3 regions of the Brevibacillus antibioticus genome follow, and region 2 is predicted to be linked to each of the others. Evidence: riboswitches for the same ligand, from Rfam matches in the RefSeq annotation. Region 2 holds a riboswitch; each other region holds the start of a gene.
What was found. A riboswitch is a leader RNA that binds a small molecule or an ion and turns the genes downstream of it on or off. The one in region 2 is predicted to bind S-adenosylmethionine.

Region 1 (10,047 bases), 280 kb from region 2:
TGTGCCTTGCACGAGGACGCGACCATCCGGGAAAATGACGAGCGTGTACGTATCGACACGGAAACGCAGCAAAAACTTGTTTTGCTCGATTTGTCCCAAAGGGGAAAGTCTATCAGCCAATGCGTTCAGATCAAGTGTCATGGCAGCTGCGGGCGAGATTTGTACCGTGTCTCGACCGCAAAGCGAAACGGCTTGTCCATCTTGGGTATCCGGCTGCAAAAACGAAAATTGCTTCTGCCCACATGTCGGACAGTCGTCTCGGCGGGCATTGACCACCTTGATTTGCTGATGGCGGTTATGCCAAATCTCAAAGTGCTCCAAATTCAGATTAAGCTCATTTGTTGCGCCGACTAACAGCTTGAATGCTTCTGTTGCCTGATAGGAGGCGACGATGTGAATGATCGGTCCGATGACGCCAGCCGTGTCACAGGTAGGCATCTCGCCTGGATTTGGCGCTTCAGGGAAAAGACAGCGCAAGCAAGGCGTGATTCCCGGACGAATGGCGGTAAAGGTTCCGGTCGCACTCACGGCGCCACCGTACACCCACGGAATGCCATGTTTGACGCAAACATCGTTCACGAGGTATCTCACCTGAAAATTATCTGTCGCATCCAAAACGAGATCGACATCTGCCAGCAATTCCTCCGCATTGTAAGCGGTGAGGTCTGCGACGATCGGTTCAATGGTAACGGCTGAGTTGATCTTCGTCAGCTTGGCGTGAGCGGCGATTGCCTTTGGTAAATGCTCGGCTGCATCGGATTCATCGTAGAGCATTTGGCGCTGCAGGTTGCTCGGCTCGACGAAGTCGCGGTCAATGATGCGGACAAAACCTACTCCAGCACGGACCATATGATTGGAGAGAACCGTTCCGAGGGCTCCCATGCCGACAATGGCTACACGGCTTTGACCGAGCTTTTCCTGTCCACTGCGCCCGATCGGATGAAACAATATTTGACGGGAATAGCGAGTATCCAAGGGGTTACTCCACCTTTCCTTCTGGCATCGCGAGCGGATTCCACGGTCCTTGCTGATGTCCCTTCCATTCGCTTCCATCTTCCCACATTTCTTTTTTCCAAATCGGAACGATCTGCTTGAGTCGTTCGATGGCATAACGGCCTGCTTCAAACGATTCGTTGCGATGCGCTGTTGCAACGGCACAAACAACCGCAATCTCTTCCACAGTCAAATGACCGATACGATGGTGCATCGCGACTTGCGCTCCTGGCCAGCGTTCCTCGATCTCAGCTGCGACCTGCTTCATTTTTTCAACCGCCATAGGCGCATATGCTTCATAGGACAAATACACGGTGCGCTGACCATGGGTAAATTCCCGAACAGTTCCGACAAAAGTAAGGATCGCACCCGCATGCGGGTTGCTCACCAGACGAACGAGCTTGTCCGCAGAAATAGGCTCCTCGGTAATAGCGAAGCGCGGGTCTTCTTCTCCGCCGCTTACTGGAGGTAAGAGGGCAATCTCGTCGTCGGCTGAAATGACCTGATTTTTCGCTGCATATTCATGGTTAATGGAGACAAAGCAACTGCCCAAAAGCGCAGAGAGCGCTGGATATTCTTTTTCCACTGCTTGCAGAAGATCGCTAACGGTCGCGCCTTCAGATAGGGTCAACTGTACTTCCCGGGCATTCGCACGTTCAGCGAGTCCGGCAAATAACAAGATCGTAATGGTCAAGACAATTCCTCATTTCCCTGGATGATACGACTCTCTAGGCTAGACGATATCATAAACCGATCAAAGTTGCCAACGAATGGGGTGTTACAATCAGCGGTTGATTCTAAGGGGCGAAGCCTGCCTGACTCAAATAAATCTGATCCGGGGGAAAAACACGTAATAGCCGATCGTAGACGATCCGATAGGCGGAAGAATCATACCATTGTTCCAGTCCCAGCTGTTCATAGAGAGCGGGAATGCCGTTTCTTTTCGTTCGTTTACCGCCGCTGCCATCTCCCATATAAAAGTCGTCGACACAGACGCGTCTGACTAAGGGGCGCAAAATCTCTGGGAATGACTCACTGCTCGGTAAAACAGGGGCAAGCGTTGCTTGTGTAGGGATGCCTGCTTCCGCCAAGCGCTGGAGTGTTTTGAGCCGCGCTTGAATAGGGGGAGCTTGTGGGCTAAAGTACCTGCGAATCTCCTCCAAATCGGTCTCGACGGTCATGCTGACGCGGACGCGATCACCCAGCAGTAGCAACAAATCGGCATCCCGCCAAACCAAGGGACTTCTCGTCTGCACCAGCAAAAAATCAGGTGGATTCTCTACCATGACTTCGAGTAAAGACCTCGTTACCTTTTCTGTTTGTTCGATGGGTTGGTATGGGTCTGTACTCGAAGACATGAAGATGGTCACCTTTCCTTTTTTCTTAGCCCGCATAAGCTCCTTGCGCAATAAATCGGCAGCTTGCTGCTTGATATCTACCCACGTGCCCCATTGTTCGTTGCGAAACAAAGAGACAGGCATTTGCCGAACATAGCAATAGGAGCAGGCGAAAGAACAGCCTGTATACGGATTGAGCGAATGGGTGTAATCCGCAAGAAATCCGCTTCCTTTATTAAGGAGAGTTTTCGGCATTTTATAGGAAAGGATGCTTTTCATATGGGGCGTTCCTCACTTTGCATCATGAAAAATAATTCCGAGGCTGTAGCGGGTGCCAGAAGTAATCGTGCTGACACCGTGGCGCAACGTGTTTTTATAGTAGCCTCGCGTTCCCTGCACAGGACGGTAGGATGTCGGGAAAATCAGGCCTGCGCCTTGATCCAAGGTTATCACATGTCCCCGGCTCTGCGCGCGCGGTCGTTGCTCCATCAGCAGAAATTCTCCGCCGTTGTAGTCCTTCTCCTTCTGATTCAAGGCAAACACGACTTGAAACGGGAAGAACACCTCGCCGTACATATCCTGATGTAAACAATTGTAGCCACCCGTTTCGTATTTCAAAATCAATGGAGTAGAACGCAGTTGACCCTGATCGTGACATTGCGCCAAAAATTCAGGGAGGGTAGCAGGATAGATAGCTTCGCGTCCAAGCATTTCCAGCCACTGATTCGCAGTCTTCGCAAGCATCGGATAAAAGCCTTCGCGAAGCTCCTGCAAAAGCGAGGGAAGGGGAGCCTGATAATAGCGGTACTCTCCTTCACCGAAACGGTACCGCGCCATCTGGATCGTATTGCGAAAAAGCTCATCCTGTCCGTACGTAGCGATTAATTCTTCGCACGCATCCGCGCTTATTAAGGAAGGAAAAGCAGCATACCCTTGTTCGTTCAACTCCTGTTGCAGGGAATGCCAGTCAAGTGCTGCGATCCCTTCTGTCAGTGAACTAGCCATGCTTCACACCCCGATTCGTCCTTTTCTCCAGATCAAGCAGAGCTGTCTTCATGGGCAGTCCTCCCCGATAGCCAGTTAGTGAACCGTTTTTACCGACAACGCGGTGGCAGGGGACTGTAATGAGAACCGGATTGGCACCGATTGCGGCACCGACAGCACGAACAGCAGCAGGCTTTTCAATGCTGTTTGCAATGTCGGTGTACGATGACGTTTGACCGTATGGGATTTGGCGCAGTGCCTCCCAGACAGCGAGCTGAAAAGGTGTTCCGGACAAGTCGCAATCCGTGGAAAAATGCTCGCGTGTTCCTTGCAAATACTCCATCAGTTCTGTTGCAAAAGGCTTTAGCCATGGATCGTCTTGCACCAGCGTACTTTGTGGGCGATGCTTTTCAACCCACGCTTCCAATTCAGCAAAAGGCTGGTTGACCGAGCCGACATAACAAAGTCCGGCAGCCGTTGCAGCCAAATAAATGGTCCAATCACCAAGCACAAGCATTGACCAGCGTACCGTCTGATCCTTCATCGTTTCCATATCCAAATGCCTCCTTTGAGCTGTGTACGCACAGTATACCTCCAGCACCTGTTCTTTGTACGTTTTTGGGAGTGGATGAGCAAGATATCGAAACCCTCTACATTCCCATTGCTTTTATCCATCGGTGGGAGTAAGGTAGGATGAGATAGAGGAGGAACGATACTCGTATGACTGATCAATTAACACATTTTAATGAACAAAATCGAGCGCGGATGGTGGACGTATCTGAGAAGGACGTCACAAAACGGGTGGCAGTAGCTGAGAGCCAAATTAGCATGAAACCTGAAACCCTCACCCGAATCCGCGAAGGTCGAATCGAAAAGGGCGATGTACTCGCCGTTGCGCAGGTGGCAGGTGTCATGGCTGCCAAAAAGACGTGGGAAATCATTCCGATGTGTCATCCGCTGCCATTGACTGGCATCGACATACAATTTGCTTTTGTAGATGAAACGACGCTTGCGATTACAGGAACCGTGAAGACGACAGGGAAAACAGGCGTCGAGATGGAGGCGTTGACCGCTGTCAGCGTAGCGGCTTTGACGGTGTATGACATGTGCAAAGCGATGGATAAAGAAATGATAATCGGTCCGACCAGTCTGCAATTCAAAACAGGCGGAAAAAGCGGCGATTTCCATCGGGGAGAGAAGTAAGGCATGAGGCAAAAGTGGGAAACCTACCCGAGCAGCATTCGTTTATTGGCGATTGCTGCCGTCATTTTTTCTACCGGAATGGCGTGTATTTGGCCGCTAGTTACGATCTATATTCATAACCATCTCGGAAAGCCGCTGACTGTAGCCGGCTTCTTGTTGCTTTTAAATCAAGGTGCATTCCTGATTGGGAGTGTTGTCGGCGGGATGATGTTTGACCGCTGGGGCAAAATGCGCACCATTGTTGTTGGCTCCATCGGCGGAATGCTTATCTCCGTCTGTTTAGGTGTTACACAAGATTTTACCGTATATGTCCTACTATTATTATTGAATGGATTGTTTTGTGGATCCCTTTCTCCCGTTATGAATGCGCTGGCAGTGGTTTTATGGCCGGAGGGAGGCCGTAAAGCAATCAATCTGATTTACGTCTCCCTCAATGTGGGTGTAGCTGCCGGTTCTGCTTTAGGCGGCTTCTTGGCAAGTGTTTCGTTTGCTTGGACGTTTTTCGGAAATGCGATTTCACAAGTAATTGTGCTGACGATGTTCATGCTCATTTTGCCGCGTCAGTTAAAACTGGCAGAGCAAAAACGTCAATTGCAGACAACTACTCCCGAACAAGCAGAGGACGAACTTCTACGAGAACCTCAGCAAGAGGCCAAGGTCATATGGGGAGCATTGCTGCTCTTATGCGGGGGGCTATTAATTAGCTGGATTGTCTATGTACAATGGACGACGGTGCTGTCGACCTACATGCAATCCATGGGGATTTCACTCCGTCAATATAGTCTGTTGTGGACGCTGAACGGCGGCTTGATCCTGTTTGGTCAGCCATTGATCGCATGGGTCATTCGACGCTTTGCCCGTACGCTAAAAGCACAAATGCTCTTGGGCGCATATATCTTTGCCTTGTCGATGTTAATTTTGTCTCAATCAACGGTTTATGCAGGCTTTGTGGCAGGTATGTTCATCATGACACTGGGAGAAATGCTCGTGTGGCCAGCTGTTCCGGCAGTAGCTGCACAGTTGACGCCAAAGGGACGAGACGGCTTCATTCAAGGGCTAATTGCAGGGACTGGATCAGCAGGACGGATGATCGGACCATTGCTTGGCGCTTTCATTTTCCAATCGATTCATGCACAGGGACTATTGTTTGTAATGGCAGGCTTGTGTTTGTTGTCTGTGGCATTCTTCGCTTTCCACACATCTTTTCAAAAAAGAAGGCATCAAGTTTCGGTACAAAATCAAGCATCTTGACACGGTTTGCGTGCTCAAGTAGTATGATATAGACGAAAAAACAGTATATTCCGTGTGTTTGACTTATTCAGAGAGGTGGAGGGACTGGCCCTATGAAGCCCGGCAGCGGATCTGTTCCATGTGATGGACAGATGCTGTGCCAATTCCAGCAGGATTATTTCCTGACAGATAAGGACGTGACCAAGCTGATCTCCCCCTTTTTCTGTATGGAAAAAGGGGGTTTTACTGTATTGGCCCAAGAAAGGAATGGAAGAAAGATGCGCATTCAACCCTCCGATATGATTGATCGACTCCCTACCCAGTTTTTTGCGACCCTGGTGGCAAAAGTAAACAAGGTCATTGCGCAAGGCCATGACGTCATTAACCTGGGGCAGGGCAATCCCGATTTGCCGACACCGCTGCATATTATTGAAGAATTACAGGCGCAAGCGGCACAACCACTCCATCACAAATATCCGCCTTTTCAGGGACGCATGGAACTGAAGCAGGCAGTGGCACATTGGTATAAGCAAGAATTTGATGTAGACCTCGATCCGGAGGAAGAAGTAGCGATTTTGTTCGGCAGCAAAACCGGACTCGTAGAGATTTGCCAAGTACTCATGAACGCAGGCGATGTTGCACTGGTTCCAGACCCAGGCTATCCGGATTATTGGTCGGGAGTAGCTGTCGTAGGCGGACGGATGGTCATGATGCCGTTGAAGGCGGAAAATGACTTCTTGCCAGACTACAGCCAGCTGTCCCAAGCTGATTTGGATCGAGCGAAACTGATGTTTCTTAACTATCCGAACAATCCGACAGCAGTCAACGCACCACTGGAGTTTTATGAGGAAACCATTCGTTTTGCCCGAAAACATGAAATCGTTGTCTGCCACGACTTCGCCTACGGAGCAATCAGCTATGACGGGAAAAAGCCGGTCAGCTTCATGCAGGTTCCGGGTGCAAAAGAAGTGGGCGTAGAATTTTATACCTTGTCCAAAACGTACAACATGGCAGGCTGGCGTGTGGGTGCCATGGTAGGTAATCGCGAGCTGGTTCGTCTGATTAACCTCATTCAGGACCATTACTTTGTCAGTCTGTTCGGAGCGGTACAGATGGCGGCAGCCAAAGCGATGACGGATTCGCAGCAGTGCGTCCGCGATCTCGTCGCTGTCTACGAAAGTCGCCGCAATGCCCTCTACTCCAATCTGCATCGGATTGGCTGGCAGGCTCCGCCATCTCAAGGTTCGTTTTTTGCTTGGCTTCCAGTTCCCAGCGGCTTCACATCCGTGGAGTTCTCTGACCTGCTTTTGGAAAAAGCGCATGTCGTCGTAGCACCGGGGAATGGCTTTGGTCCGACAGGTGAGGGCTATGTGCGAGCGGCTTTGCTATCCAATGAAGAGCGTCTCGCGGAAGCGGTCCAGCGAATCGAGCGGTTAGGGTTATTTACGAAAACAAAATAAAAGCGAGTCAAATTGGCCACACTACCATATATGGAGTGTGGCTTTTTCTTCTAGAATAAAAATCATTCTCATTATTGACAGATAATGATTTTCATTATACGATGTCATTGTTAATGATAATTAGTCTCATCGAGAGCGGGAGGGTACCATGCGCTATCAGATTAACGGTTACACGGATATGTATACGGTGATCGCCAACGAGCGAAAAATCGGCGGAGCCATTGAAGCAGGCCAGATTCGCTTGCGGACGGGAGAAGTTTACGCCAATGCTGTTCTCACTCGTTTGGAAATGTCAGGTGCGCATTTTTGCTCGATCGGATTTGTTACGGAAGAAGGCAAAAGGCTGATTGTTCATGTGAATGATATCAGCATGATCGCTGATGCTCGTCACGTCAACGTATGTGAGCTGACGAACGAATGCATGAGAGTAGAGAAGTCAGCAGAAAGACTGAAGCGATTGAAGCGACTCTGTGAACTGAATGAAGGCAGCTGTACGCCGACCTTCCAGGAAGAGGCATTGCTGTTGGCAAGCGATATCGGTATGGAAGAAGCGTCTAATCATGTCGATCTCTCTTTCCTTCCACAAACAGAGAAACCACGAGTGTTCCGTATTGCTTAGGAGTATATAGATCATACATATGGACCCCTTTTCGTTTGATACGAAGAGGGGTTTTTTGCATGCAGTGTGTGAAGACTATTGGTTGAACAACCGCTCGACATAGTCAAAACCTATCTGCTCATAGCTAGCAAAGATTGGACTTACGCTGTTGACAGTGATAAAACAAGGATAAGCAAAATCAAGGGGGAACGGAACATGGAGTACTCATTTTCAAAATCTGTCGAAGCACTATCCTCCTCGGCTGTCCGGGAAATCTTGAAGCTGACCCAAGGCAATCAAGTGCTCTCGCTCGCAGGTGGACTGCCAGCAGAGGATTCTTTTCCAATCGCAGAGATGCGCGAAGCGTTTAACCGTGCGTTCGATCAAGGAGCAAAAGCTCTTCAATATGGATTGACTGATGGATACGTACCGCTTCGTGAGTGGATTGCATCCCGCATGAAGCAAAAGCATATGAACGTCGGTGTAGATAATATGATCATCACTACGGGCTCTCAGCAAGCAGTAGACTTGCTGTGCCGTGTATATTTAGACGAAGGCGATGTCGTTCTCGTTGAAAATCCTACTTATTTGGCAGCCGTTCAGTTATTTCAATTCCGGGGAATCAAAGCGATCCATGTAGACGGTGACGCCGATGGGATGGATTTGGATGATCTGGCGAAAAAAATAGCCCAGTATCGCCCGAAAATGGTGTACGTCATTCCTACCTTTGCCAATCCGACAGGAAAGGTATGGAGCCTCGAACGCCGTCTCGGCTTGCTTCGTCAATGTAAGGCGCAAAACATTCTCATCCTGGAAGACGATCCATATGGAGAGATCCAATTCGATGGGGAAGCACCGTACCGCTCGGTTTTCTCACTGGATGAACATCCGACCGATTCTTGTGTAGTGTACACCAGTACCTTTTCCAAAATTGTCGCGCCAGGCTTGCGTACCGGATGGGCCATTGGAGATACACGCGTGATTCAAATGATGGTGAAGGCGAAGCAAGCAGTGGATTTGCAGTCGAGCACAATTGACCAGTACGCTCTGTATGAGCTGTTGTCCCGCTTTGATCTGGAGCGCCACATTGAGAAAATCCGCGAGTCCTACAAGGCGCGCATGGAGTGGATGCATGAGCTCTTGGTTGCGCAAAACTGGGAGGGCGTACAGTGGGAAAAACCAAGAGGCGGGATGTTCCTCTGGGTGAACCTGCCTGAGCACGTCGATGCAGAGAAGCTGCTGGCCCGATCCGTAAAGGAAGGCGTGGCATTCGTACCAGGGAAGCCGTTTTATGCAGCCGAGCCGCAAGTCAATACGATGCGCTTGAACTATACGCTCTTGAACCGGGAAGACACGGAGCTTGCGATTTCACGACTGGGCAAAGCATTCCACGCCTATAGTGAATCACTGGTGACAAATGTGTAATGGAAGCAAAAAGACAACCAATCTCCTTGAGCTGGTTGTCTTTTTTAATGCATGTTTACAGGGAAAGCTCCCTTTGCGCCCGATCCAGCCATTCATTCACAAGCTCTGTAAACAGAAGCGGCTGCTCAATCTGTAAGTTGTGTCCGGCACAATCGAGAGCGGCAAAAGAAGAGCGAGGATAGCCTTCGATGATATTCCAAATATCGCGATAGCCGACAGAATGATCTTGTTTGCCCACAACAAAAAGACTCGGATGTGGGAAGGGGGTCGTATCCAATGGGAAGGACACGCCATACGCTTGTCTGATTTTCGTGAGGAAAGAAGGGTCAGACAGCATGTAGCCGTCGACAATCTCCTTTTTATAGCGGTTCCAAGTATATTCAGTAGCTACTACTGCCATCGACTCAAACTCCGCTCGCTCTGTCTCACTCAACTTCTCCCAGAGCGAAGGTTCCTTTACTAGGACGGGTTTATCCGGCAGTGTGCGCTTTTCTTTATCAGGAATGATGTTCGGGCAGATGAACAGGGCGCCCTTCACTTGATCCCGGCGCTTCTCGATAACTGCTCGTGTAAGATATCCGCCGTATGATTCACCCGCAATGAAAAAAGGTTCACCTGGAATGAGTTGATCGATGAACGCGAGGACAACCTCCAGAATATCGTCCGTAGTGTGGATATGTTCGTAGTTTTCCGTTTGTCCCATTCCGGGCAGGTCTATGTATAGGCGTCGGTATCCCGGACGTTTCTCAAAAATTGGTTCCAGACAACCAGTCATGCATCGGTGATCAAGTGAAAAGCCGTGAATCATTACGACAGG
Region 2 (10,047 bases):
TTGGATCGCCCAGAGGTTGGCGTCATTAAGTACACGGTTGCGGAAGCACTGAAAGAAGATCCTCAAGGGGCGAATGCCGTTGTTACCGCAGACCCTGCCGTCGTACAGCGATTACGGGAGATGAGAGATGATATTCGTCGCGGCCATCCTGTCGCCGGAATTACAGAAGAGTTAGCGGATATCGTAGGTCGGATCATTCCCCAACTACCGCGCAGTGTGCAGCCTCGCGAAGAAACACCTTCTCAAGTAAAAGAAAAACGCATGCACAAAGAGCCGCAAGGACAAAACAAAATCAACGTAAATCGTACAGGAACACCTTAAAAGAAAAGAGGTATCCCCCGGATTTAAGCCCGGGAGAATACCTCTTTTTCTTTATGGACGGGTGCTTCAGATGGCAAATGATCCAGTGCTTGCTTCAAATCAGCCACCAAGTCATCGAAATCCTCTAAACCAGCTGACAAACGGATCAAACCATCCGTAATTCCCCTTGCAGCTCTTTCCTCAGCAGGCATCGCTGCATGTGACATCGTAGCTGGGTACGAGAGAATCGTTTCCACTGCCCCGAGACTGACAGCCACAATCGGCAATTTTACGCGATCAAACAACGCTTTTGCTCGCTCGCGGCCCCCTACATCAAAGGAAAGAACAGCCCCATGACCTGTCGCTTGTTGTGTTTGAATCAGGTGACCAGAGTGATCCGTCAGTCCCGTATAGTAGACTCGGTGTACTTGTGGATGCGTAGACAACCAGTCAGCCAAGCTCGCGGCTGTCTTCGTGCTGACATCCAGTCGGGCTTTCAATGTTTTGAGCCCACGCATTACAAGCCAGCAGTCCTGCACACCCAAAATCGCTCCCATGCCATTCTGAATAAAGTAGAGTTGCTCCCCTAACGCAGCCTCTCTTGTCACCGCCAGTCCTGCCACGACGTCACTATGCCCCCCGATAAATTTCGTTGCACTATGAATGACCACATCTGCGCCAAGTTCCAGTGGACGCTGGTAATACGGGGTAAGGAACGTATTATCAACAATGACGAGCAAGCCGTGCTCCTTCGCGATACGAGAAACCGCTGCAATATCTGTCACCTTTAAAGTAGGATTGGAGGGGGTCTCCAGATAAACCCCTTTTGTAGCCGGTGTTATGGCCGCACGAACGGCTTCTGTATCTGTTGCGTCTACGAACGTAACGGAGATGCCCATTCTCGACAATACCTTGGTCAAAAACCGAAACGTGCCGCCATATACATCTTCCGCCACGACAACATGGTCTCCCGCTGAAAACAGCATGAACACGCTAGAAATAGCAGCCATGCCAGATGAGAACGCGAAACCGCGTGCACCTCCCTCCAGCGACGCAATGGCTTCCTCCAAAGCCTGCCTGGTCGGATTACCTGATCGGGCATAATCGAATGTACCTGGCTGATCGATATCAGCCTGATGAAACGTCGAAGCTTGATAAATCGGAACCGACGATGCACCTGTGAACGGGTCCATGCAAGTCGAACCGTGGAGGAGCTTGGTTGCAAAATTCATCGTACACTCCCCCCTACGACCAAACTAGCATTCAATGCCTGAAACAAATCGGATACGACATCATCTGGATGCTCGATGCCAACCGACAGTCGCAACAATCGATCACAAACACCGACATGCTCTCTGACTTCTTGTGGGATATCGGCATGCGTCTGCGTCGCCGGATACGTACACAATGACTCGACACCACCCAGACTTTCTGCAAAGGACACGATTTGCAGATTTTGCAGGAACAATCCCACCTGTTCCACATCGTGTACGCGAAACGCTACCATCCCACTATGCCCAGTCGCTTGATTCACCTGGATCTCATGCCCCGGATGCTCAGGCAGACCCGGATAAAATACCTCCGCCACTGCTGGATGCTCACGCAGCTTTTCCGCTACAATCAACGCATTGGATTGATGACGCTCCATCCGTAATGCCAATGTTTTCATCCCGCGAATGAGAAGCCAGCAATCCTGCGGTCCAAGCACAGCACCGACTGAATTGTGCAAAAACCGGATTTTTTCCGACAACTCTCCCCCTTTTGTTACGATGAGTCCAGCCAGCACATCGTTATGTCCTGCCAAATACTTGGTTGCACTATGCAAGACGATATCTGCACCAAGCTCTAGTGGGCGTTGACAATAAGGGGTTAAGAACGTGTTGTCTACAATCGTCAGGAGCCTGTGCTGTTTCGCCAAATGCGTGACTGCTCGAATATCGGTAATTTGCATCAGGGGATTGGTTGGTGTCTCGACGAAGATGGCCTTTGTATCTGGGCGAATCGCATTTTTAAGTGCACTAATGTCACGCAAATCCACGTACGAAAACGTCAGACCGTACCGAGAGAGCACTTGCTCAAACAATCGATAGGTTCCCCCGTACAGATCGAGTGAAACGATCAGATGATCCCCTTGGGAAAACAAGCCCATGACGGTATGAACAGCAGCCATTCCTGAGGCGCAAGCGAATCCTGCATCTCCTGATTCCGCTTCGGCGATGGTCTCCTCCAAAATGGTGCGAGTAGGATTCGCTGTGCGCGTATAATCATATCCAGTGCTTTGGCCCAAGGCAGGATGACGATAAGCCGTTGCATAGTAAACAGGAAAGCTCACCGCCCCTGTTTTTTCGTCTCTGCCTACTCCCGCCTGAATTAATTTCGTTTCCAATTTCATGTCTGTTTCTCTCCCTCCAATAGTATACGAGGGCATCAAAAAAGCCCTCTTTCCTCTGAAAGAAGGCTTTGTTTACGTCACCGTAAGCAAATCCTTCTCATCTTTCAGAGTTGAATAACTCTGCAGGAATTAGCACCATTATCTCCCTGTTAAAATACAGGTGATTGGTTGCCGGGCATCATCGGGCCAGTCCCTCCGCCGCTCTGGATAAGAAGATTGCTATTCAATTCGATTGACCCTAATACTAAAGGATCGGCAGGATTCTTGTCAACAATTTATTTCCAGCGTTAATTTGCCTCTTTCAAGGCAGTCATAACTTGATTGTCCAGCTTCTCAGCTGCGTTTTTGTCATACGTCTTTTCATATTGCGGTTCTACAGAAATACGGGAACCGTAAAACATAATATCACGAACAGCCTCAATTTTGATTTCTACCATGGCCAGCTTGAGCGGAACACCTTCCAGTCGGTCTGTTTTGACGGAAGCACGACCATTAATGGCGAAAGACGAGCCGGCACCGATCAAATGCAGGACAACCTGCGGTTCCTTCGTAATATTAGTCAAAATACGTGAGCGATTATCCACAGCAAAACGAATCGTATCGGCGCTGACAGCGTACGTCCAGGACAAGGAGCTGAGCGATGGTGCCCCTGACTCATGATCTACTGTGCCCAAGGTAACAAAACGCTCCTTTTGCAAGAGCTTGAATAAATCTTCGGAAAGAGATTGGGAAACAGTTTCAGCCATTTCAATGCCTCCTAACAAACGTTTTGTACATTCATTTTACCCTTCGCCTAGCTGATAGGCAAACCTTTCCTCTCCACCTTGATTCTGGTTGTCTTTTTCCCTAGACTGGTAGGTAACAATACCGAATGATGAGAAGGGGATGGACAGTTTGTCACCTACAGATCGCCTCATGCAGCAAATTGATCAAGTTCTTGAAGAGCTTCAGGAAGTTCGGAAGGTAAATGAGCGGATGCATAAAATTGCCATGTTCCTGGAAGATATCCGACTTGCAGATGTGATCCAAAATTACACAGCCCCGCGCAAGCTGCTTTGGATCAATTTCCTCGCAGGTCTTGCCCGGGGTCTGGGATTGACGATTGGTACTGCTATCGTTTTGGCTTTCCTCGGCTCCCTCTTGACGCAATTTCTTTCGATCCCTATTCTGGGGGATTACATCAGACAATTGGTGGAGTACGTCGAGACTTACAAGCAGCGGCCTTAACGATAGAGACTAGTCTCTGTCGTCGTTATCGTCCTGGTCTTCATCGTCATTATGATGTTTGTCGTGCTTCTTCCAATAGCCATACGCGTTGCCGTTGGGATGCTTATCTTTCTGCTTCCCTTTTTCTTTTTTCTTTTTGTCGTCATCGTCGTCTTTATCCTCGTCTGTTGGCTTCACAGGCTCGACAATGGCTTTTGTACTTAATGCAACGTCAGCTTTCTTAACCAGCTTATCATCTTCATACAATGCGAATTGAATTGTTTTGGCACTAAACGAATGATTCTTGTACGACAATGTCAGCGAGAACTCGCCTTTGTCATTTGGTTTCATCTCTTTCTTCTTACCGTCAGGAGCGATCACAAACCATTCTGTATCGTCCTTTTTATTCCAGCCGCTTACTGTCCCCTTTACCTGAATGGACTTGGCGGCAGGATTGTTTACAGCAGTCGCCTTGATGGCATATTCGGTCGTTTGATCCTTGTCAGGAGCGTTAACGATTTCTACCTGAACGGATTCGGAATCAACCTTCTTGCCATCCTCGTAAACCTCGATCAAGGCTTTTTGATCTTTTGCGGCTTGTACATCCTTTACTGAAACCGTAAAGCTGCCTACGCCATCCCACAGCTTCTTCACGTTTGCGTCTTTTTTCACGCCATTATAGGTGACCGTTACTTTGTCTGCCCCCTGCTTGACAATTCCTTTTACTTTTAACTCCTTTTTCTTCGCATCCAATACAGACATGGTATGGATGATCATTTCCTGATCTTCTTCTGCTTTAGGAACGATCTTTACCTTTTCGCTATCGACCAGCTTGCTGCCTGCATAGGCACTCACGGTTACATACGGATCATAAGTAGCATCCGGAGCTTCGAAGCTGACCGTAAAAGAGTGCTCGTTGGTCGGAACGACTTCAATGATGTCGGAATTCGGCTTTTTCACTACCACCTTGGTGACATCCGAAGTCACAATCCCCTTTATGTACACCTTGTTATTTTCCGTCTTGGCATTTACACTCACGATTTCTTCAGCATTCTCTGTCAGGCGCACTTCCAGCCAGATGTCGCTGTAGTACTCGTTGTAGATACGCTCCCACTCCGCTTTGTTTTCTTCCATATACGTTTGGAGCTTCGTATTCAAGTTGATTTCATCTACAATGATGTACAAGTGATCCGCTTGATTCTTCAAGAGCATGTTCAGAGTGGTTGGATCATTTTGGGCAAGTTCTTTCAGATTATAGCGTGTGACTTGCTTCCCTTCGTCATTCATGACTACCTTTGTGGCACTTGGACTTGCAATCGAGCTTGCGTTGGCAAAAATTGGCGTCAAACAGCCAAGAATACCTGCCGCTGTCACCACTGCTAATACGGGCTTGGTCATGTACTTTTTCAATGGTAGTTCCCCCTTCTAGTCTGCCAAAATCCCCTTGCTTGCTTGGGTCATGCATATTGACGGGAAATCATTTTCAAAAGTTGCATCATCCAGGAAACCGCGTCTTATTACCTATGAAAAGCGCTTGATACAAAAAAACTCCACCCAACTTCCGGATCATTTCGGCAAGTGGAGGGGAGTCTTTGTCCCGTTAATTGCAGTTGTACTTCGGTTCGCTTTCAATCGCGACCAATAAAGCTTCAACTGATTCAGCAGGGTATTGCACTTCCACGGACTGTGAATCAACGTTCCCAAATAGCACGTACCAGCTGCCTTCCTGACGATAGCCGATATCGCTCATTTGATGATCCTCTTGCAGCAATTGCAAGAAAAAAGCGGCTGTTTCCAAAGCAGAGTGGTCTTCTGGTCGAGCATCGGCAACCACTTGAATTTGGAGCCAGTTAAAAAGTGCATCTTCACACTTCACGCGGTTCTCCTCACTTTCGCCCAGTTTGCTCCGGTTTGATCCTTACCTTTACAATCACGAGAATCGCGATTGCTACGAACATTGCACTTTTCACAGGAAGCTGCACATCCAATATAGCGAAAATGAGAGCTCCAACAAATAAAAGGATGTACAAGAGCACGTTTTTCAAAATAGGCATACGGATACGGGTAGCAAAACCAAGATAATAGACAATAATTAATTCCGCAAACAAAATCCAAGCCCGATATTTATCAGCCCATATGCGAAAGCTGTCATAGGCTGTGAGCTGATCTGGATTCGTTGGCACATAGGTTGATGCGATTTGTATCCAGTCCATCACTTATCTCTCCTGTCTTCAAGCGGTGAAACTCCTAGCGCTTCACATGCCACTCATAGGCGGAATGAAACGAATAGTCACTCCTTTTTTCTGAGGAAAACGCTATCTTTCTTACTTTATCAGGTGGTGGATTCTGTGTCAAAAAACGGTAGGTTCTTCCAGGTTGCTAGCAAGATTTTCGCCGTACATGCTATGATGAGGATATGTCAGTAGAAAAAGGTGGGAATAGGATGAGCTTGTATGATATTGCTGTCAAAACGATTTCCGGTGAAGAGAAGACATTGGCCGCCTTCAAAGGGCATGTCCTGCTAATCGTGAACGTCGCTAGCCAATGCGGCCTTACTCCTCAATACAAAGGGCTACAGGAGCTGTATGAGCGTTATCAGGATAAGGGTTTTGTCATTCTCGGCTTCCCTTGCAACCAGTTCGCTGGACAAGAGCCAGGAACAGAAGACGAAATCGCAACGTTCTGCGATCGTAATTACGGTGTGACGTTCCCGCTATTTGCAAAGATCGATGTCAATGGTCCTGACGCTCACCCTTTATATCAGCACTTGAAGGAACATACCCCGAGCGAAGAAAATCCAGATATCGAATGGAACTTCGCCAAATTCCTTGTGGATAAAGACGGTCATGTCATAAAACGCATCAGTGCGCGTACTCAACCTGAGGAGCTCATCACTGATATCGAGAGTTTGTTGTAAGGACAAGCCCAAATAAAAACGCCACTTCATCCCCAAAAGGATCAAGTGGCGTTCTTTTCTTTTCAATCTTACGCTTGCGGTTGTGCTTCATAGCGTCTTTGCTTCTCATAGCGCTCACGATCTGATTTGTTCAGATATTTTTTGCGCAGACGAACGGATTGAGGTGTTACTTCGCACAGCTCATCGTCGTTCAGATACTCCAATGCCTCTTCCAAAGACAACATGCGAGGAGCCTTCATTTTGACAGTCTCATCCTTGGTCGCAGAACGTACGTTTGTCGCATGCTTTTCTTTACATACGTTAACAACTAGATCGTTGTCACGGTTGTGCTCGCCCACGATCATGCCCTCGTATACTTCTGTACCTGGGTGAATGAACATCGTTCCGCGATCTTCTACGGACATCAAGCCGTACGTGGTAGCTGTTCCTGTCTCGTGGGAAATGAGTACCCCTGCGTGACGTCCTCCAACCGCTCCTGGTACAAGTGGACGATAGCTGTCGAAGGAGTGGTTGAGAATACCGTAACCGCGTGTAATCGTCAAGAACTCTGTACGATATCCGATCAATCCGCGGGATGGAATAATGAACTCCAGACGAACTTGTCCGAAGCCGTTGTTGATCATGTTAACCATCTCCGCTTTACGTTGACCCAATGTCTCCATAACCGGCCCTGTGTATTCCTCAGGCACATCAATGATCAACAGCTCAGCCGGTTCCATTTTTTGACCATCGATCATACGAATGATAACCTCTGGCTTGGACACACCCAGCTCAAAGCCTTCACGACGCATGTTCTCTACCAAGATGGACAAGTGCAATTCACCGCGTCCAGAAACTACATACGCATCTGGTGAATCCGTTTCATCTACACGCAGAGATACATCTGTCTCCAGCTCAGACATCAGACGATCGCGCAGCTTGCGGGAAGTTACGTGCTTACCTTCGCGACCAGCAAACGGGCTGTTATTCACGAGGAACGTCATTTGGAGAGTTGGCTCGTCAATTTTCAGAAGTGGCAATGCCTCTGGATGATCAACGTGGCAAACCGTTTCCCCTACGTTAATATCATCAATACCAGAAATCGCTACGATATCTCCCGCTCTTGCTGTTTTTTGCTCAACTCGTTGCAAACCGGAGAAACCGAACAGCTTTTGAATCCGCGCTTTTTTCACTTCGCCTTCGCGCGTAGTGACGGATACCATTTCATTCAAGTTCATGGTTCCGCGATAGATGCGGCCAATCCCGATACGACCCAAAAAGTCGTTGTAGTCCAGCATGGTTACTTGCATTTGGAGTGGAGCAGATTCGTCTGCGTCAGGTGCAGGCATATGCTCTACGATGGTGTCAAACAGTGGACGAAGGTCGCCTTCCAGCTTATCTGGCTCAAGTCCAGCAATTCCTTGCAGACCGGAAGCATATACGATTGGGAATTCCAGCTGGTCTTCCGTCGCATCCAGATCAATGAACAGGTCGTACACTTCGTTGATAACTTCTTGAGGACGTGCATTGTCGCGGTCTACTTTGTTCACGACAACGATAGGGGTAACTTTTGCTTCCAGCGCTTTTTTCAATACAAAGCGCGTTTGTGGCATACAGCCTTCGAAGGCGTCGACGATCAACAGAACGCCATCCACCATGCTCATGATACGCTCAACCTCGCCACCGAAGTCAGCATGGCCTGGTGTATCCAAGATGTTAATCGTGAAATCATTGTATTTGACAGAAGTAGTTTTCGCCAGGATCGTGATTCCACGCTCGCGCTCCAGGTCGTTAGAGTCCATCATTCTCTCTTCTACCTGTTGGTTCGAGCGGAATGTGCCCGATTGGATCAAAAGTTTGTCAACCAGCGTGGTTTTTCCGTGGTCAACGTGGGCAATAATTGCAATGTTGCGTATGTCAAGACGCTTCATGTGAACCTCCTCTATTATGCATACCTTCCATATTAACAGGTAGTGAAACGCGGCACAATGGGCAGTTTTTTACGGGAGCCACTTCCAGAGTAAGGGACTTTATTTTCGTCATACTAAGGAAAATGGAGGTGGCAACGTATGAAACGGTACGGCCCAAAATGTTTGGTTGGCTTGCTTATCATCGCAACCATGGTAACCGGATGCGCCAGCTCGAGCAGCCATCCAAAAAATCAAGCGCACACACAAAGTACCACCTATCAGCATACCCCAGGTGCAAGGACAAGCCTCACTCACGATTATCATGCCTACACTGGCGGAATCAATGCCCGCAATTATCACAAAGGCTATACGGTCAATGGTTTCAATCAGGATTTGGCTGAACAGCTCACCTTGGTGGCAGATGAAGTGCCTGGTGTAGAGAGAGCTACAGTTCTCGTGAGTGGTACGGATGCCGTCATCGGAATTCGTGTTCGGAAAAATTTTGGACCTGAGCAAACCCGCATAATCGAGCAGCAAGTCCACTCAGCTGTTCGGTCACGTGTTCCCAACTTCTCGATCAAAGTAGCCTCCGACCCAGCCACATTTGATCGGATTCGTGCCATCCATGCAGATATTTATGAAGAGGCGACGCATCGGACCAATCAAGTTGATGTGAGACCCGGCATGAACAGCCAGATCACCAATACATCCACGGAATTTCGTTCTCTGCTCCATGATATTGGCCGCAAAATTCCTCCTGTCACTCCATGATGACAAACAAAAATCGAAGCTCCATATAAAAGAGGTGCGGAATGAGCCCGCACCTCTTGAAAACTTTTCCATTTGTTACTTACTTTGCCGCTTCAACCAGTTTCATTTCTGGCTCAACAACTTGCAGTTCACCCAAACCACGAACTAATTTCTTCGCGTAAGTTTTTTCCGGCTTCAGCACGGATACCAAGTAGTCGATGGCGATTTGCGGATCAACGGTTTCCCCACACGTGTAGCAATCCAGAGCAGCAAAGCCGCGCTCAGGATACGTATGAATGGACAGGTGGCTTTCCGAGAGAAGAACCAGTACGGTAGCACCCTGAGGAGAAAACTGCTTCGCTTGCACACTCAGTACCGTAGCACCGCATGCCTCAGCAGCCTCAATCATTTCCTTTTTCAAAAATTCTGCGTCGTTCAATAAATCAAACTGAACTCCCCATGTGTCAACAGCAACGTGTCTTCCGAAAGTCGAATATTCCATCTTTCGGTTCCCCCTTCCTAACGAGTGTGATATTAAACATCGCTAGGACCTGCGTCATTCACTAACGGGGGCGGTTTCCGTTGTTATCCAC
Region 3 (10,047 bases), 4.4 Mb from region 2:
TCTCTTCCAATCGGGTGAGTGTCCGGGTAATCGTCGGCGCTTCCACATTCAGGTAGTTACTCAATTGTACCTGGGTGAGCGCTTCACGATAATGCAAGCAAAGGATAATACCCCATTGCGAACTGTATAATCCCATGGGAGCCATCGTCCCATTTAGTGATTTACTAAATATTCTTGCGGTTTGGCTAATTCGATGACCATAATATTGCATGAGTATATACCTCCAGAAAAGCTGGTCCGATATATCGTACACTTTATTGCTTAAGTAAATATGTACAATAACATACTAGCAGTTTCAGGCATATAAGTAAACGTTTATTCGATGGCGAAATTATGGATTTTATGACATAAATAGAATCAGGCGAGTGTCTTGGAAGCAGACACTCACCTGGGCGAAAAATACGTGACACAGTAGTTAATCTGCGGACAAGATACTCAAGGGCCCTTTTTCATTGATGAGCGGTTCCAGTTCATAGACCGAAATGGGGAACATGGGGAAACCGACGTAGTAAGGCGTAATTTCGTACAACTGAAAGTAGATGACCAATGCTTTATCGGCGAGGTAGTAATCCTGATCGGGCTTAATGGAAGTAAAGCCATTGAGTGTGGGGATGTTTCTTTCTTTGATTTGACGCTTGATGTTTTCGGAAATCACCTTGACGTAATCACTTCCAGGCTTAAATAATTCACGCAGTGTATACAGCTTGCCTGTTTGGATATCTGCGGTGATCGACCCAAGGAAGGTCATGCCGTGAGCCATTTGTGGTGTGTAGGCGTAGTTGCTCAACACGACGCTGAAAATACCGCGTTCGTTTGTCTTGATTTCGTAGCTTCCTTGCATTTCTGTATTTCCCGGTACCTGGACCCGTTGTTGCTCGTGAATTAATCCTTGAACCGTTTGATAAATCGCCCGGTTGATATCTTTTTCCGCTTGCTGGTTGGCTAAGCCTGCCAATTGGGGATAGTAAATCGTGGTGTTCGGACGGCTAATCGTCCGTGTCAGCACAGTAGCTGGCAATTGATTCAGTTCCACTTTTCTCCATGTGCCTCCTGTACGTGTGAGTTGTGTAATAGCCTATTCGAAATTGTTTTTGGCTGTTCTCACTTTTTTCACAAATTTGCCAAAGGTTTGGCTATATAATGGGGAAAGAAACCGATACACAAAAAAAGGGGGGCAATTATGATTCAATTGGTTCGCAATACTTTGACTGACAAAGAAGGCTTTATGATTTTCATCCTATGGAATCATTTGTGGATGGCGGGACTCATTGCCTACCAAGAGGATGTGAACTTCTGGAAAGTGACGTCCTTGGGATTGTTGGTTACGTTAATTGTTTCGCCATATTACTTCGTTCGCAAAGATAGTCATGTGATTCGTTATCTGGTAGCAATCGGACTCATGTTTTATGCTATTTCCTTCGATCACTTTACCGATTACCAAGAGATTACCTTCCTCGCCTTTATCGTCATGGGCTTTTTGGCAGCCTATTTAGATTGGAAGCTGGTCGTAACAGCGGGAATTGCCCAAATCATCGTTACGATTGTCGGGTTTTATACGGGAACCTACGAGATTTTCGATGGTGATTTTACGGAGCTCAATTTGCTTATGCGTATTGTCACGATTCTCATGATGATGGGAGCCGTAACGTATCTATGTCTCGCTGGACAAACCTCCTTGCGAAAAGCTCATGACGCAAGGCAGGAAGCGGAAGAGAAGGAGCGCCGTCTGGGAGAGATGCTTTTGAACATCCAGCAAATGACGGAGCAACTGGATCGTACAAGCGATCATGTGCACGAGCACGCAGAAGGTACGAAGCGCAATACAGATGAAATGATGGTAGCCTTCAAGGAAGTCGCCACAGGCATGGAATCGCAGGCGAATTCTACGGTGAAGATTGAAGAAGAGGTTCAATCTATCGACCAGGAAATCGAGGCAGTCACAACACAGACCAACGCAATGAAAACGGAATCGCAACAAAACAACCGTCGTCTGTCAGAAAGCGTTCAGATGATGAACGAGCTGTCCTCGCAGATGGAGCAAATTGTGCAGGCAGTCAATGTAGCAGCCTCTACGATTCACCAGCTCAATCGACAGGCGAATCGCGTAGAGGAAATTGTCGGCGCTATTAATCAGATCGCGACACAAACGAATCTCTTGGCACTGAATGCGGCGATTGAATCGGCTCGTGCAGGCGAGCATGGACGGGGATTTGCGGTTGTAGCGGATGAGGTACGCAAGCTGGCAGAACAAAGCGCGACAGCTACGCAGGAGATTACCGACATTCTCAAGTCACTCCATCAGGAAAGTGAGAATGCGGTGCAGCATATGAGCAACGGGGAAGTGTCTGTTGCAAAAGGCCAAGAGCTGGCTGTGAAAACAGTGGCCTCCATCGAAGCAGTGCGTGCCGGTATGATGGCCTTCCTGCAAGCAGCTGATCAAGTAAGCTCCAGCATGGACCGGGTAAAAGTGCGTTCCGGTGAGGTTGCCATCGAGATGTCGACCATTACAGCTGTAACCGAGGAATCCGTAGCCAACCTAGAAGAGCTGTTTGCGACAGCAGAAAACCAGCATCAAAAAGTGCGTGAGATTACGGAAGAGCTGGGCGAGCTGAATACGTTGTCTCATCGCCTCCAGCAAACCTTTCACGTAAATTAGAGGTTGTTTAAAAAGTCGTCTTTTGATCACGAAGTAGTTCTGAAAGCTGATTCGGCATCGAAATTGACGTTCACCTTCGAAGTCCGGTGCTCATGTAGGTCCCCTACACTCCGCTCCTCCTTCTTCAGGTTCTCGCCAATTTTTCGGTGCTGAAAAGACGACTTTTTAAACTTCGATTTACTTTTAGAAGTGTTTGGAATTAAGAAAAAAGAATTGCATTTTCGAACTGTTCTGCTAGAATGAATTTCATTGTAACTAAATACATTCACCTACCTTATCAAGAGCGGCGGAGGGACTGGCCCGATGATGCCCGGCAACCACTGATCATGTCTATGCATGAACAGAAAGGTGCCAATTCCTGCAAAACCTGTACGATGTACGATGGTTTTGACAGATGAGGAAGAGAACGGCTTCGTACGCAAACTCTTCCTCCGGGGAGAGTTTTTTTGTTGTATTTGTAAAAGATGAGGAGGAATAAACGAACGATAAATTAATTCTATAAGAGAATATTCGTAAATAGTATTGAAAAAATGGATAAAAAGCCGTACATTACCTAATAGGATAAAGAAAAACGTAAAGTTCGGATAGGGAGAGATACATCATGAAGAAGTTATTGCTGGCATTAACGACATTCGCAGTATTGGCAACAGGGTGCTCGACTGGCACAAGCGCACCGGCAGAGCAGTCAGGGGGACAAGCAGCAGGACAAGAGGGCGCGGCGAAAAAGCGAATTGCCTTGATTTTGCCCGAGAAAATCGGTGTGAATCCGTTCTTCCAACAAATGGATGATGGTGCAAAGAAAGCCGCACAAGAGCTGGGCGCAGAAGTGAAAACGATTGAATCTACAGACCATGGAGCGATTGAAGAAAATCTGCGCGTGGCTGTTGCAGAAAATTATGACTTGATCATCACATCTTCCTTTACATCAGAGGATGCATTGAAAAAAGTAGCTACCGAAAATCCTGACCGTAATTTTGCGATTATTGATACTGTAGTGGATTTGCCAAACGTTCGCAGTGTTACCTTCCGCGAAGAGGAAGCGGCTTACCTGGTGGGAGCAACAGCAGGTTTGGCAACGAAAACGAACAAAGTAGGTATGGTTGTTGCTCTTGATATCCCGCAGTTGAAAAAATGGACAGTTGGCTTCGAAGAGGGCTTGAAAGCAACGAATCCAAAAGCAGAGCTGATGGTCAACTACGTAGGAAGCTTTACTGACCCGGCAAAAGCGAAGGAACTGGCTTTGCTCCAAGCCTCTAAAGGCGCTGACTTCATTAACGGTGCAGCAGCAGTAGGCGACCTCGGCGTTTTCGAAGCGGCGAAGGAAAAAGGCTTCTTCACAGCAGGCCAAGACGTTGACCGTACGACGATTGATCCAGAGCATATTGTTCTGTCCCAACTGAAAGGAACTGACGCGGCAGCTTATGAAACCGTGAAAACCTTTGTAGAAGGAACGTTCAAACCAGGTGTAGTGGCGTACGGCTTGAAGGAAAAAGGTGTTGGTGTAACCTATGTCACGCACGAAAGCAAGACGCCGCTGAACGCATTTATCGGACAAGAAGTCGTGGATAAAGTGAAAGCGATCAGCGATGAGATTGTAGCAGGCACCCGCAAAGTACCAGATAAATTCTAAACACGCACGTAAAAAGCTTGTGCACAGTGAGGGATGTGACCGACTACGGCTGTGTAGTCGGTCTTCTATTTTCATAAAAGGACGTACAGAAATGAGGGAGTGGGAATGACCGATCGCTTGGAAATGAGGGCCATGACCAAGAAGTACGGAGATTTTACCGCCAACGACAAGGTGTCGTTCTCACTGGCAGCAGGAGAAGTCCACGCGGTTGTCGGGGAAAATGGAGCGGGCAAAACGACACTGATGCGGATGCTGTACGGGATGGAGCAGCCTACATCGGGAGAGATTCTGTTAAACGGCAAGCCAGTTGTTTTTCGCGGACCAGAGGACGCCATTCGAAATGGAATTGGGATGGTTCACCAGCACTTTATGCTCTTCGGAGAATTCAGTGTGACTGAAAATATCGTGATTGGATATGAGCCGAAGCAGGCGGGTTTTTTCAAAAGAAATGACGCGGAGGACAAGGTGCGGGCGCTGAGTGAGCAGTATCGCATTCCGATACATCCGCAGGCCAAGGTAGCGAATTGCTCGATTGGGGAACAGCAACGGGTCGAAATTCTGAAGGTCCTGTATCAGGGAGCGGATATTATCGTGTTGGACGAGCCGACCGCTGTCCTTACCCCGCTGGAGGTACGCGACCTGCTGCAAACGATTCGAAACTTGGCAAAGAGCGGCAAGAGCGTCATTTTGATTACACATAAGTTGCAGGAAGTCATGGAGGTAGCCGATCGTATTACGGTACTGCGCGGAGGCAAAGTGACGGGAACGGTTTCGCGGAATGAGACAAATGCGGATGATTTGGCAAGATTGATGGTCGGACGAGAATTGCAGGAGCTAGCTGAGCGAGTTCCTCTGGATAAAGGCCCCTTGTTACAGGTGGAGAATCTCTCGGTTCGAGAAAAGCAGACTCTGCTCGATCAAGTCAGCTTTACCGTACACCACGGGGAAATCGTAGGAATTGCAGGCGTTTCCGGGAATGGACAATCCGAGCTGCTGCAAGCGATCAGTGGTTTGCGAGCGGCACTAGAGGGCACGGTGCGGTTAGGCGGCAAGGACGTGACGAACAAATCAGTAGCCACCATTCGGGATGCTGGCTTGGCGCATATTCCGGAGGATCGGTACCTGTGGGGAACAGCCAAACTCTCAAGCGTCGAGGAAAATGCGTTGATGGGTTATCAGCGAAAGCCTGCTTACAACCGCCGCGGCGTCGTTTTGCGGGAGAAATTCCGCCAAGTCGTAAAAGGCTGGGTTGAGCAGTTTGCCATCAAGACAGGCTCCCGACAATTGCAGGAGCTGGCAGGGAATCTGTCAGGTGGAAATTTGCAAAAGCTGATCGTAGCAAGGGAGCTGGGGCATGAGACCCCGTTTTTAATTGCGGCTGAGCCTACGCGAGGGGTGGATATTGGTGCCATGGAGTACATCCATCAGGCCCTGATCGAAAAGCGCAATCAGGGAGACGGGATCTTGCTGGTCTCGTCCGAGTTGTCCGAAATTCTCGCCTTGTCTGACAGGATTTTGGTCATGTATAAAGGGCGAATCGCTGGAGAGCTTTCACGCCTGGAGGCAACCGAAGAAAAAATCAGCGTGATCATGGCGGGAGGAAGCATTCATGGCAGCAATCAAAGAGCTATCTAAGTCATTGGTTCAGCCGTTCTTGGCTGTCGTCATCGGCTTGTTGACCGGGGCGCTGGTCATTGCTGCAGTTGGCGAATCGATCTTGGGCACCTACCTGGAAATGTGGAAAGGGGCCTTTGGCAGTTTTTATTTCTTTACGTCTACATTAGCGCGAGCTACGCCTATCATGCTAATTGCCTTGGGTCTTTCCCTCGCATTTCGGGCAGGGGTATTCAATCTGGGGGCGGAAGGGCAAATGGTGCTGGGTGCCGTAAGTGCTGCGTTAGTTGCGATCTATTTGCCAGCACCGGGAATGATCAAAATAGTGGCGGGTATTTTCGCAGGAATGGCGGTCGGCGGGTTCTGGGCGTTGTTGCCAGGCTTTATGGAAGCCCGCTTTCGTATTCCGTTACTCATCTCTACGTTGCTTTTTAACTACATCGCGGTATTGTTTGCGAGTTTTCTCGTGACAGAGCCATTCCGGGATCGTTCGGGCTCTGCGGCTCTGGCACAGACCGTCATGCTGGAGAAAAGTGCTTGGCTTCCGAAGCTGTTTGCAGGGATGAGCGTACATGCAGGGTTTTTGTTTGCGATCGTTGCAGCGCTGCTGTTGTTCTGGGTCCTTCGTTTTACCCCATTTGGCTATGAAGTGAAGATGCTGGGTCAAAACTCGCTGTTTGCTCAATACGGAGGAATTAATCGGATTCGGGTGATGCTGACCGGGATGTTTGCCAGTGGTGGCTTGGCTGGCTTGGCGGGAACAGTCGAGGTAATGGGGGCGCACTATCGCTTTGTGGACGGGGCGCTGACTGTACCGGGCTTCGCCTGGACGGGCCTGATGGCAGCTCTGCTTGCGAACTCGCACCCACTTGGCATCATTGTGACTTCGATCCTGCTTGCTGCTTTTCAGACAGGGGCCATGGGTGTAGAGCGCAATACGGATGTGCCGCTGGAGCTGGCAAGTGTTATACAAGCCGTATTGATTTTGTTCATCTCCGCCAAGTTCAGCTACGACTGGTGGAAAAAGCGGAAGGCAAAAGGAGGGGAATCGCATGGAGCTCTTTGATTGGTCCCTCCTCAGTTCTACCATTCGGATGGTCACGCCGATCTTGTTGGCAGCTTTGGGTGGAGCGCTCTGCGCACGTGTCGGGATTTTTAATGTTGGCTTGGAGGGATTGGTACTGGTCGGTGCCTTTTCCGCGATTGTCGGCAATCATTTTACCGGGAATCTCTTTCTGGCTGTTTTGATTGCAGCGCTGGCTAGCATTGTCTTTTCTCTCTTATTCGCGTACATGACGATCAAGCTTAGGGCGAATGAAATCGTCGTCGGTGTGGCGATTAACTTTCTCGCACTGGGGTTGACGACATTTGCACTACGGGCGATCTTCGGTGTCAAAGGGGCGTTTTACGATAAGGATATGGTTGGCTTGCCAACCGTCGAGATTCCTTTCATTCACGATATTCCGGTCATCGGCGGTATTGTCTCTGGTCATTCGCCGCTCGTGTATTTTGCGTTTTTGGCTGCGATTTTGTTGTATGTGTTCTTTTATCGGACGGTTACGGGCTTCCGCGTCCTCGCAGTTGGTCTGAATCCCGTTGCGGCTCGCAGTCTCGGTCTGAAAGTGACGGGACTTCAGATGCTGGCGATTGTGATGAGTGGCGCATTGTGCGGGGTTGCAGGGGCACAGCTTTCACTGGGGCAAGTCACGATGTTTACAGAAGGTATGACGGCTGGTCGAGGCTTTATCGCATTGGTAGCGATGATGATGGGGCAGTCGCATCCACTCGGTATTTTGGCTTCGAGCCTTTTGTTTGGATTGATGGATGCCCTTAGTATTCGATTGCAGGGCTTTTCGCTTCCGACTCAGTTCACTGCCATGCTGCCATACGTGCTGACGATTGTGGCGATGTTCTTCTTGAAGAACAAGAGTCAGATCGGCAGCGCCCATCAGCAGAGCACCCGTTAAACACAGGCCATATAGACAGCGTAGACAGGGGGAAATGCGATATGAACAAGGCGGATCGGATCAAAAAAATGAAAGTACCCGCCCTAGTGGAACCGGAACTCGCCAGACGACTTCCGCCAGGACAAATCCTGACAGAGCGTTTTCCCATTTTGCATGAGGGAGACGTGCCGGTGTATGACATGAACGAATGGACGCTGCGCGTTTTCGGTGAGGTAGATCGGGAAGTGACGCTCTCCTACGAAGAGATCATGGCGATGCCGCAGGTGACAGTGACGAGCGACATTCATTGCGTGACGCGCTGGTCGCGTTTTGACAATGCGTTTACAGGCGTGCGTTTTCGTGATTTTCTACAGGCGATTGGCGTGACTCCTCAGGCGAACTTCGTCATGCTGCACGGTGATCACAACTATACCGCCAATGTGCCGCTCGTTGATTTGGAGCGTGATGATGTGCTGCTGGCTCACTCCTTTGATGGAGAGCGACTGACGGACAAGCACGGCTGGCCGCTTCGCCTGGTTGTTCCACATCTGTATTTCTGGAAAAGCGTGAAGTGGATCAGAGGAATTGAATTTATGACGGAAAACAAGCCCGGCTTCTGGGAGCAAAATGGTTTTCACCTGATCGCAGACCCGTTTCGTGAAGAGCGGTTCTCGGGTGAAGTATTGCCGATCCCAGAGGATGAGTGGGAGAAAAAGGAGTTCGATTGAGATGTTGACGAATCTAAAGGTAGATCCAGAACAACTGCCCAAGCGCGTCATCGTGTGCGGTGATCCAAAACGTGCAGCCTTGATTGCATCGAAACTCGACGATCAGCGTCAAATCGGGGAAAACCGCGAGTATCACAGCTATGCGGGTACGTGGAAAGGTGTCGAGGTAGCGGTAGTGAGCCATGGGGTAGGTGCACCGGGAGCAGCCGTATGCTTCGAGGAGCTGGCGAAGGGCGGCGTTCAGGTCATCATTCGCGTAGGAACTGCCGGGTCATACCAAAAGGAAATCGAGACAGGTAGCCTCGTCATCAGCTCCGCAGCCGTTCGCCAAGACGGCTTGACCAGTCAATTGGTTCCGGCAGGCTTCCCGGCTGTTGCCAATCGCCATGTCGTGGACGCGCTTGTACAAGCAGCAGGAGCAAACGCATCAGACTTGAAGGTATTCGAAGGAATCACGCTGACACTCGATGTCTTTTACATTGGGGTGCTGGAATTCCCGCACAAGCTGTACCAAAAAGCCGGCGTTTTGGCAGTCGAGATGGAAAACACCGCTCTCTTCGTAATTGCGGCGCTTCGCGGTATGAGGGCAGGCTCTATTTTGGCAATTGACGGATATGCAGATGCAGACTTGCTCGACTCGTATAACCCGCACACCGATGTAATGGCAAAAGCCATCGAAGCAGAAGCGTTGATCGCATTGGATGCAGTCATTGCCGTTTCCCAGTAAAAATAGGTAAGCCCAGGACGGTTTAAAGGTCCTGGGCGTTTTTGTAGTTTTAAAAGGTATCGCTGAGCCAATAAAGCTGGTGAGAAGAAAAAGCACAGAGCTCGTAGACCTTGACAACGCCTACCCAGTCGGAACTTCAAAAAGGGGACCCGCTTGTCGAACACTTCTTCTAAGAGAAACTTCCGCCCGTAGGGTGGCTTTGGCTCGACGGTCCCCTTTTTGAAGTGTAGACGGACAGTCCACTCCCTCTTGCGGGCGTGTCAGAGTCGAAGAGAACTGTGCTTTTTCTTCTCCTCCACTATGCTGACTCAAACCAAAGTGATCATTCCTCGTTAAAACGATCCAGCATAGAAATCGTATCAATCAGATGATTGTTAAAAATTTGTCTGGCCACACCCAATAGCTCAATGATCATCGGATCACGCAGTGAGTAGGTGACTTTGTTTCCGTCCTTCGTTCCGTACACGATATTGTTGTTCCGCAAAATAGCGAGCTGTTGGGAAACAGCGGAGCCTTCACTCCCGATGAGCGTCTGAAGCTCGTTTACATTCTTATCTCCTTCCGCCAGCAGTTCCAGAATCCGAATCCGCAGGGGATGACCCAACGCCTTGAAAAAATTTGCTTTAAATTGTTGTAGTTCCAAATTCAATGATAGGTTCCTCCAATCGTAACATCATGTGGAAGTTTCAGTAGGAGTGGACAGGCGCGTGCATTCGCGGAAGGCAAAATGCTTGCATCCGAGGCAC

Region 1: another riboswitch for S-adenosylmethionine. It lies ahead of E8L90_RS02295 (pyridoxal phosphate-dependent aminotransferase); the one in region 2 lies ahead of E8L90_RS03930 (aminotransferase class I/II-fold pyridoxal phosphate-dependent enzyme).
Region 3: another riboswitch for S-adenosylmethionine. It lies ahead of E8L90_RS25245 (BMP family lipoprotein); the one in region 2 lies ahead of E8L90_RS03930 (aminotransferase class I/II-fold pyridoxal phosphate-dependent enzyme).

The regions. Positions count from the first base shown of each region.
Region 1 covers NZ_SZNK01000001.1:498,885-508,931, forward strand. Annotated here, with positions in the region: gene E8L90_RS02260 (ThiF family adenylyltransferase) at 1-975, opposite strand, end outside; gene E8L90_RS02265 (molybdenum cofactor biosynthesis protein) at 980-1,687, opposite strand; gene E8L90_RS02270 (SPL family radical SAM protein) at 1,791-2,609, opposite strand; gene E8L90_RS02275 (2OG-Fe(II) oxygenase) at 2,622-3,335, opposite strand; gene E8L90_RS02280 (methylated-DNA--[protein]-cysteine S-methyltransferase) at 3,328-3,867, opposite strand; gene moaC (cyclic pyranopterin monophosphate synthase MoaC) at 4,035-4,517, shown strand; gene E8L90_RS02290 (MFS transporter) at 4,521-5,768, shown strand; SAM riboswitch class I at 5,829-5,943, shown strand; gene E8L90_RS02295 (pyridoxal phosphate-dependent aminotransferase) at 6,026-7,207, shown strand; gene E8L90_RS02300 (hypothetical protein) at 7,356-7,826, shown strand; gene E8L90_RS02305 (aminotransferase-like domain-containing protein) at 8,022-9,230, shown strand; gene E8L90_RS02310 (alpha/beta fold hydrolase) at 9,286-10,047, opposite strand, start outside.
Region 2 covers NZ_SZNK01000001.1:780,386-790,432, reverse strand. Annotated here, with positions in the region: gene E8L90_RS03940 (YhcN/YlaJ family sporulation lipoprotein) at 1-321, shown strand, start outside; gene E8L90_RS03935 (trans-sulfuration enzyme family protein) at 345-1,532, opposite strand; gene E8L90_RS03930 (aminotransferase class I/II-fold pyridoxal phosphate-dependent enzyme) at 1,529-2,692, opposite strand; SAM riboswitch class I at 2,787-2,906, opposite strand; gene E8L90_RS03925 (pyridoxamine 5'-phosphate oxidase family protein) at 2,980-3,438, opposite strand; gene E8L90_RS03920 (DUF5665 domain-containing protein) at 3,578-3,919, shown strand; gene E8L90_RS03915 (hypothetical protein) at 3,929-5,308, opposite strand; gene E8L90_RS03910 (hypothetical protein) at 5,499-5,774, opposite strand; gene E8L90_RS03905 (YlaH-like family protein) at 5,785-6,111, opposite strand; gene E8L90_RS03900 (glutathione peroxidase) at 6,342-6,815, shown strand; gene typA (translational GTPase TypA) at 6,884-8,725, opposite strand; gene E8L90_RS03890 (YhcN/YlaJ family sporulation lipoprotein) at 8,864-9,475, shown strand; gene speD (adenosylmethionine decarboxylase) at 9,555-9,956, opposite strand.
Region 3 covers NZ_SZNK01000001.1:5,209,313-5,219,359, forward strand. Annotated here, with positions in the region: gene E8L90_RS25230 (MarR family winged helix-turn-helix transcriptional regulator) at 1-211, opposite strand, end outside; gene E8L90_RS25235 (DUF3298 and DUF4163 domain-containing protein) at 416-1,033, opposite strand; gene E8L90_RS25240 (methyl-accepting chemotaxis protein) at 1,181-2,656, shown strand; SAM riboswitch class I at 2,928-3,057, shown strand; gene E8L90_RS25245 (BMP family lipoprotein) at 3,258-4,286, shown strand; gene E8L90_RS25250 (ABC transporter ATP-binding protein) at 4,392-5,921, shown strand; gene E8L90_RS25255 (ABC transporter permease) at 5,896-6,966, shown strand; gene E8L90_RS25260 (ABC transporter permease) at 6,953-7,867, shown strand; gene E8L90_RS25265 (sulfite oxidase-like oxidoreductase) at 7,909-8,574, shown strand; gene E8L90_RS25270 (nucleoside phosphorylase) at 8,576-9,301, shown strand; gene E8L90_RS25280 (ArsR/SmtB family transcription factor) at 9,624-9,950, opposite strand; gene E8L90_RS25285 (SulP family inorganic anion transporter) at 9,975-10,047, opposite strand, start outside.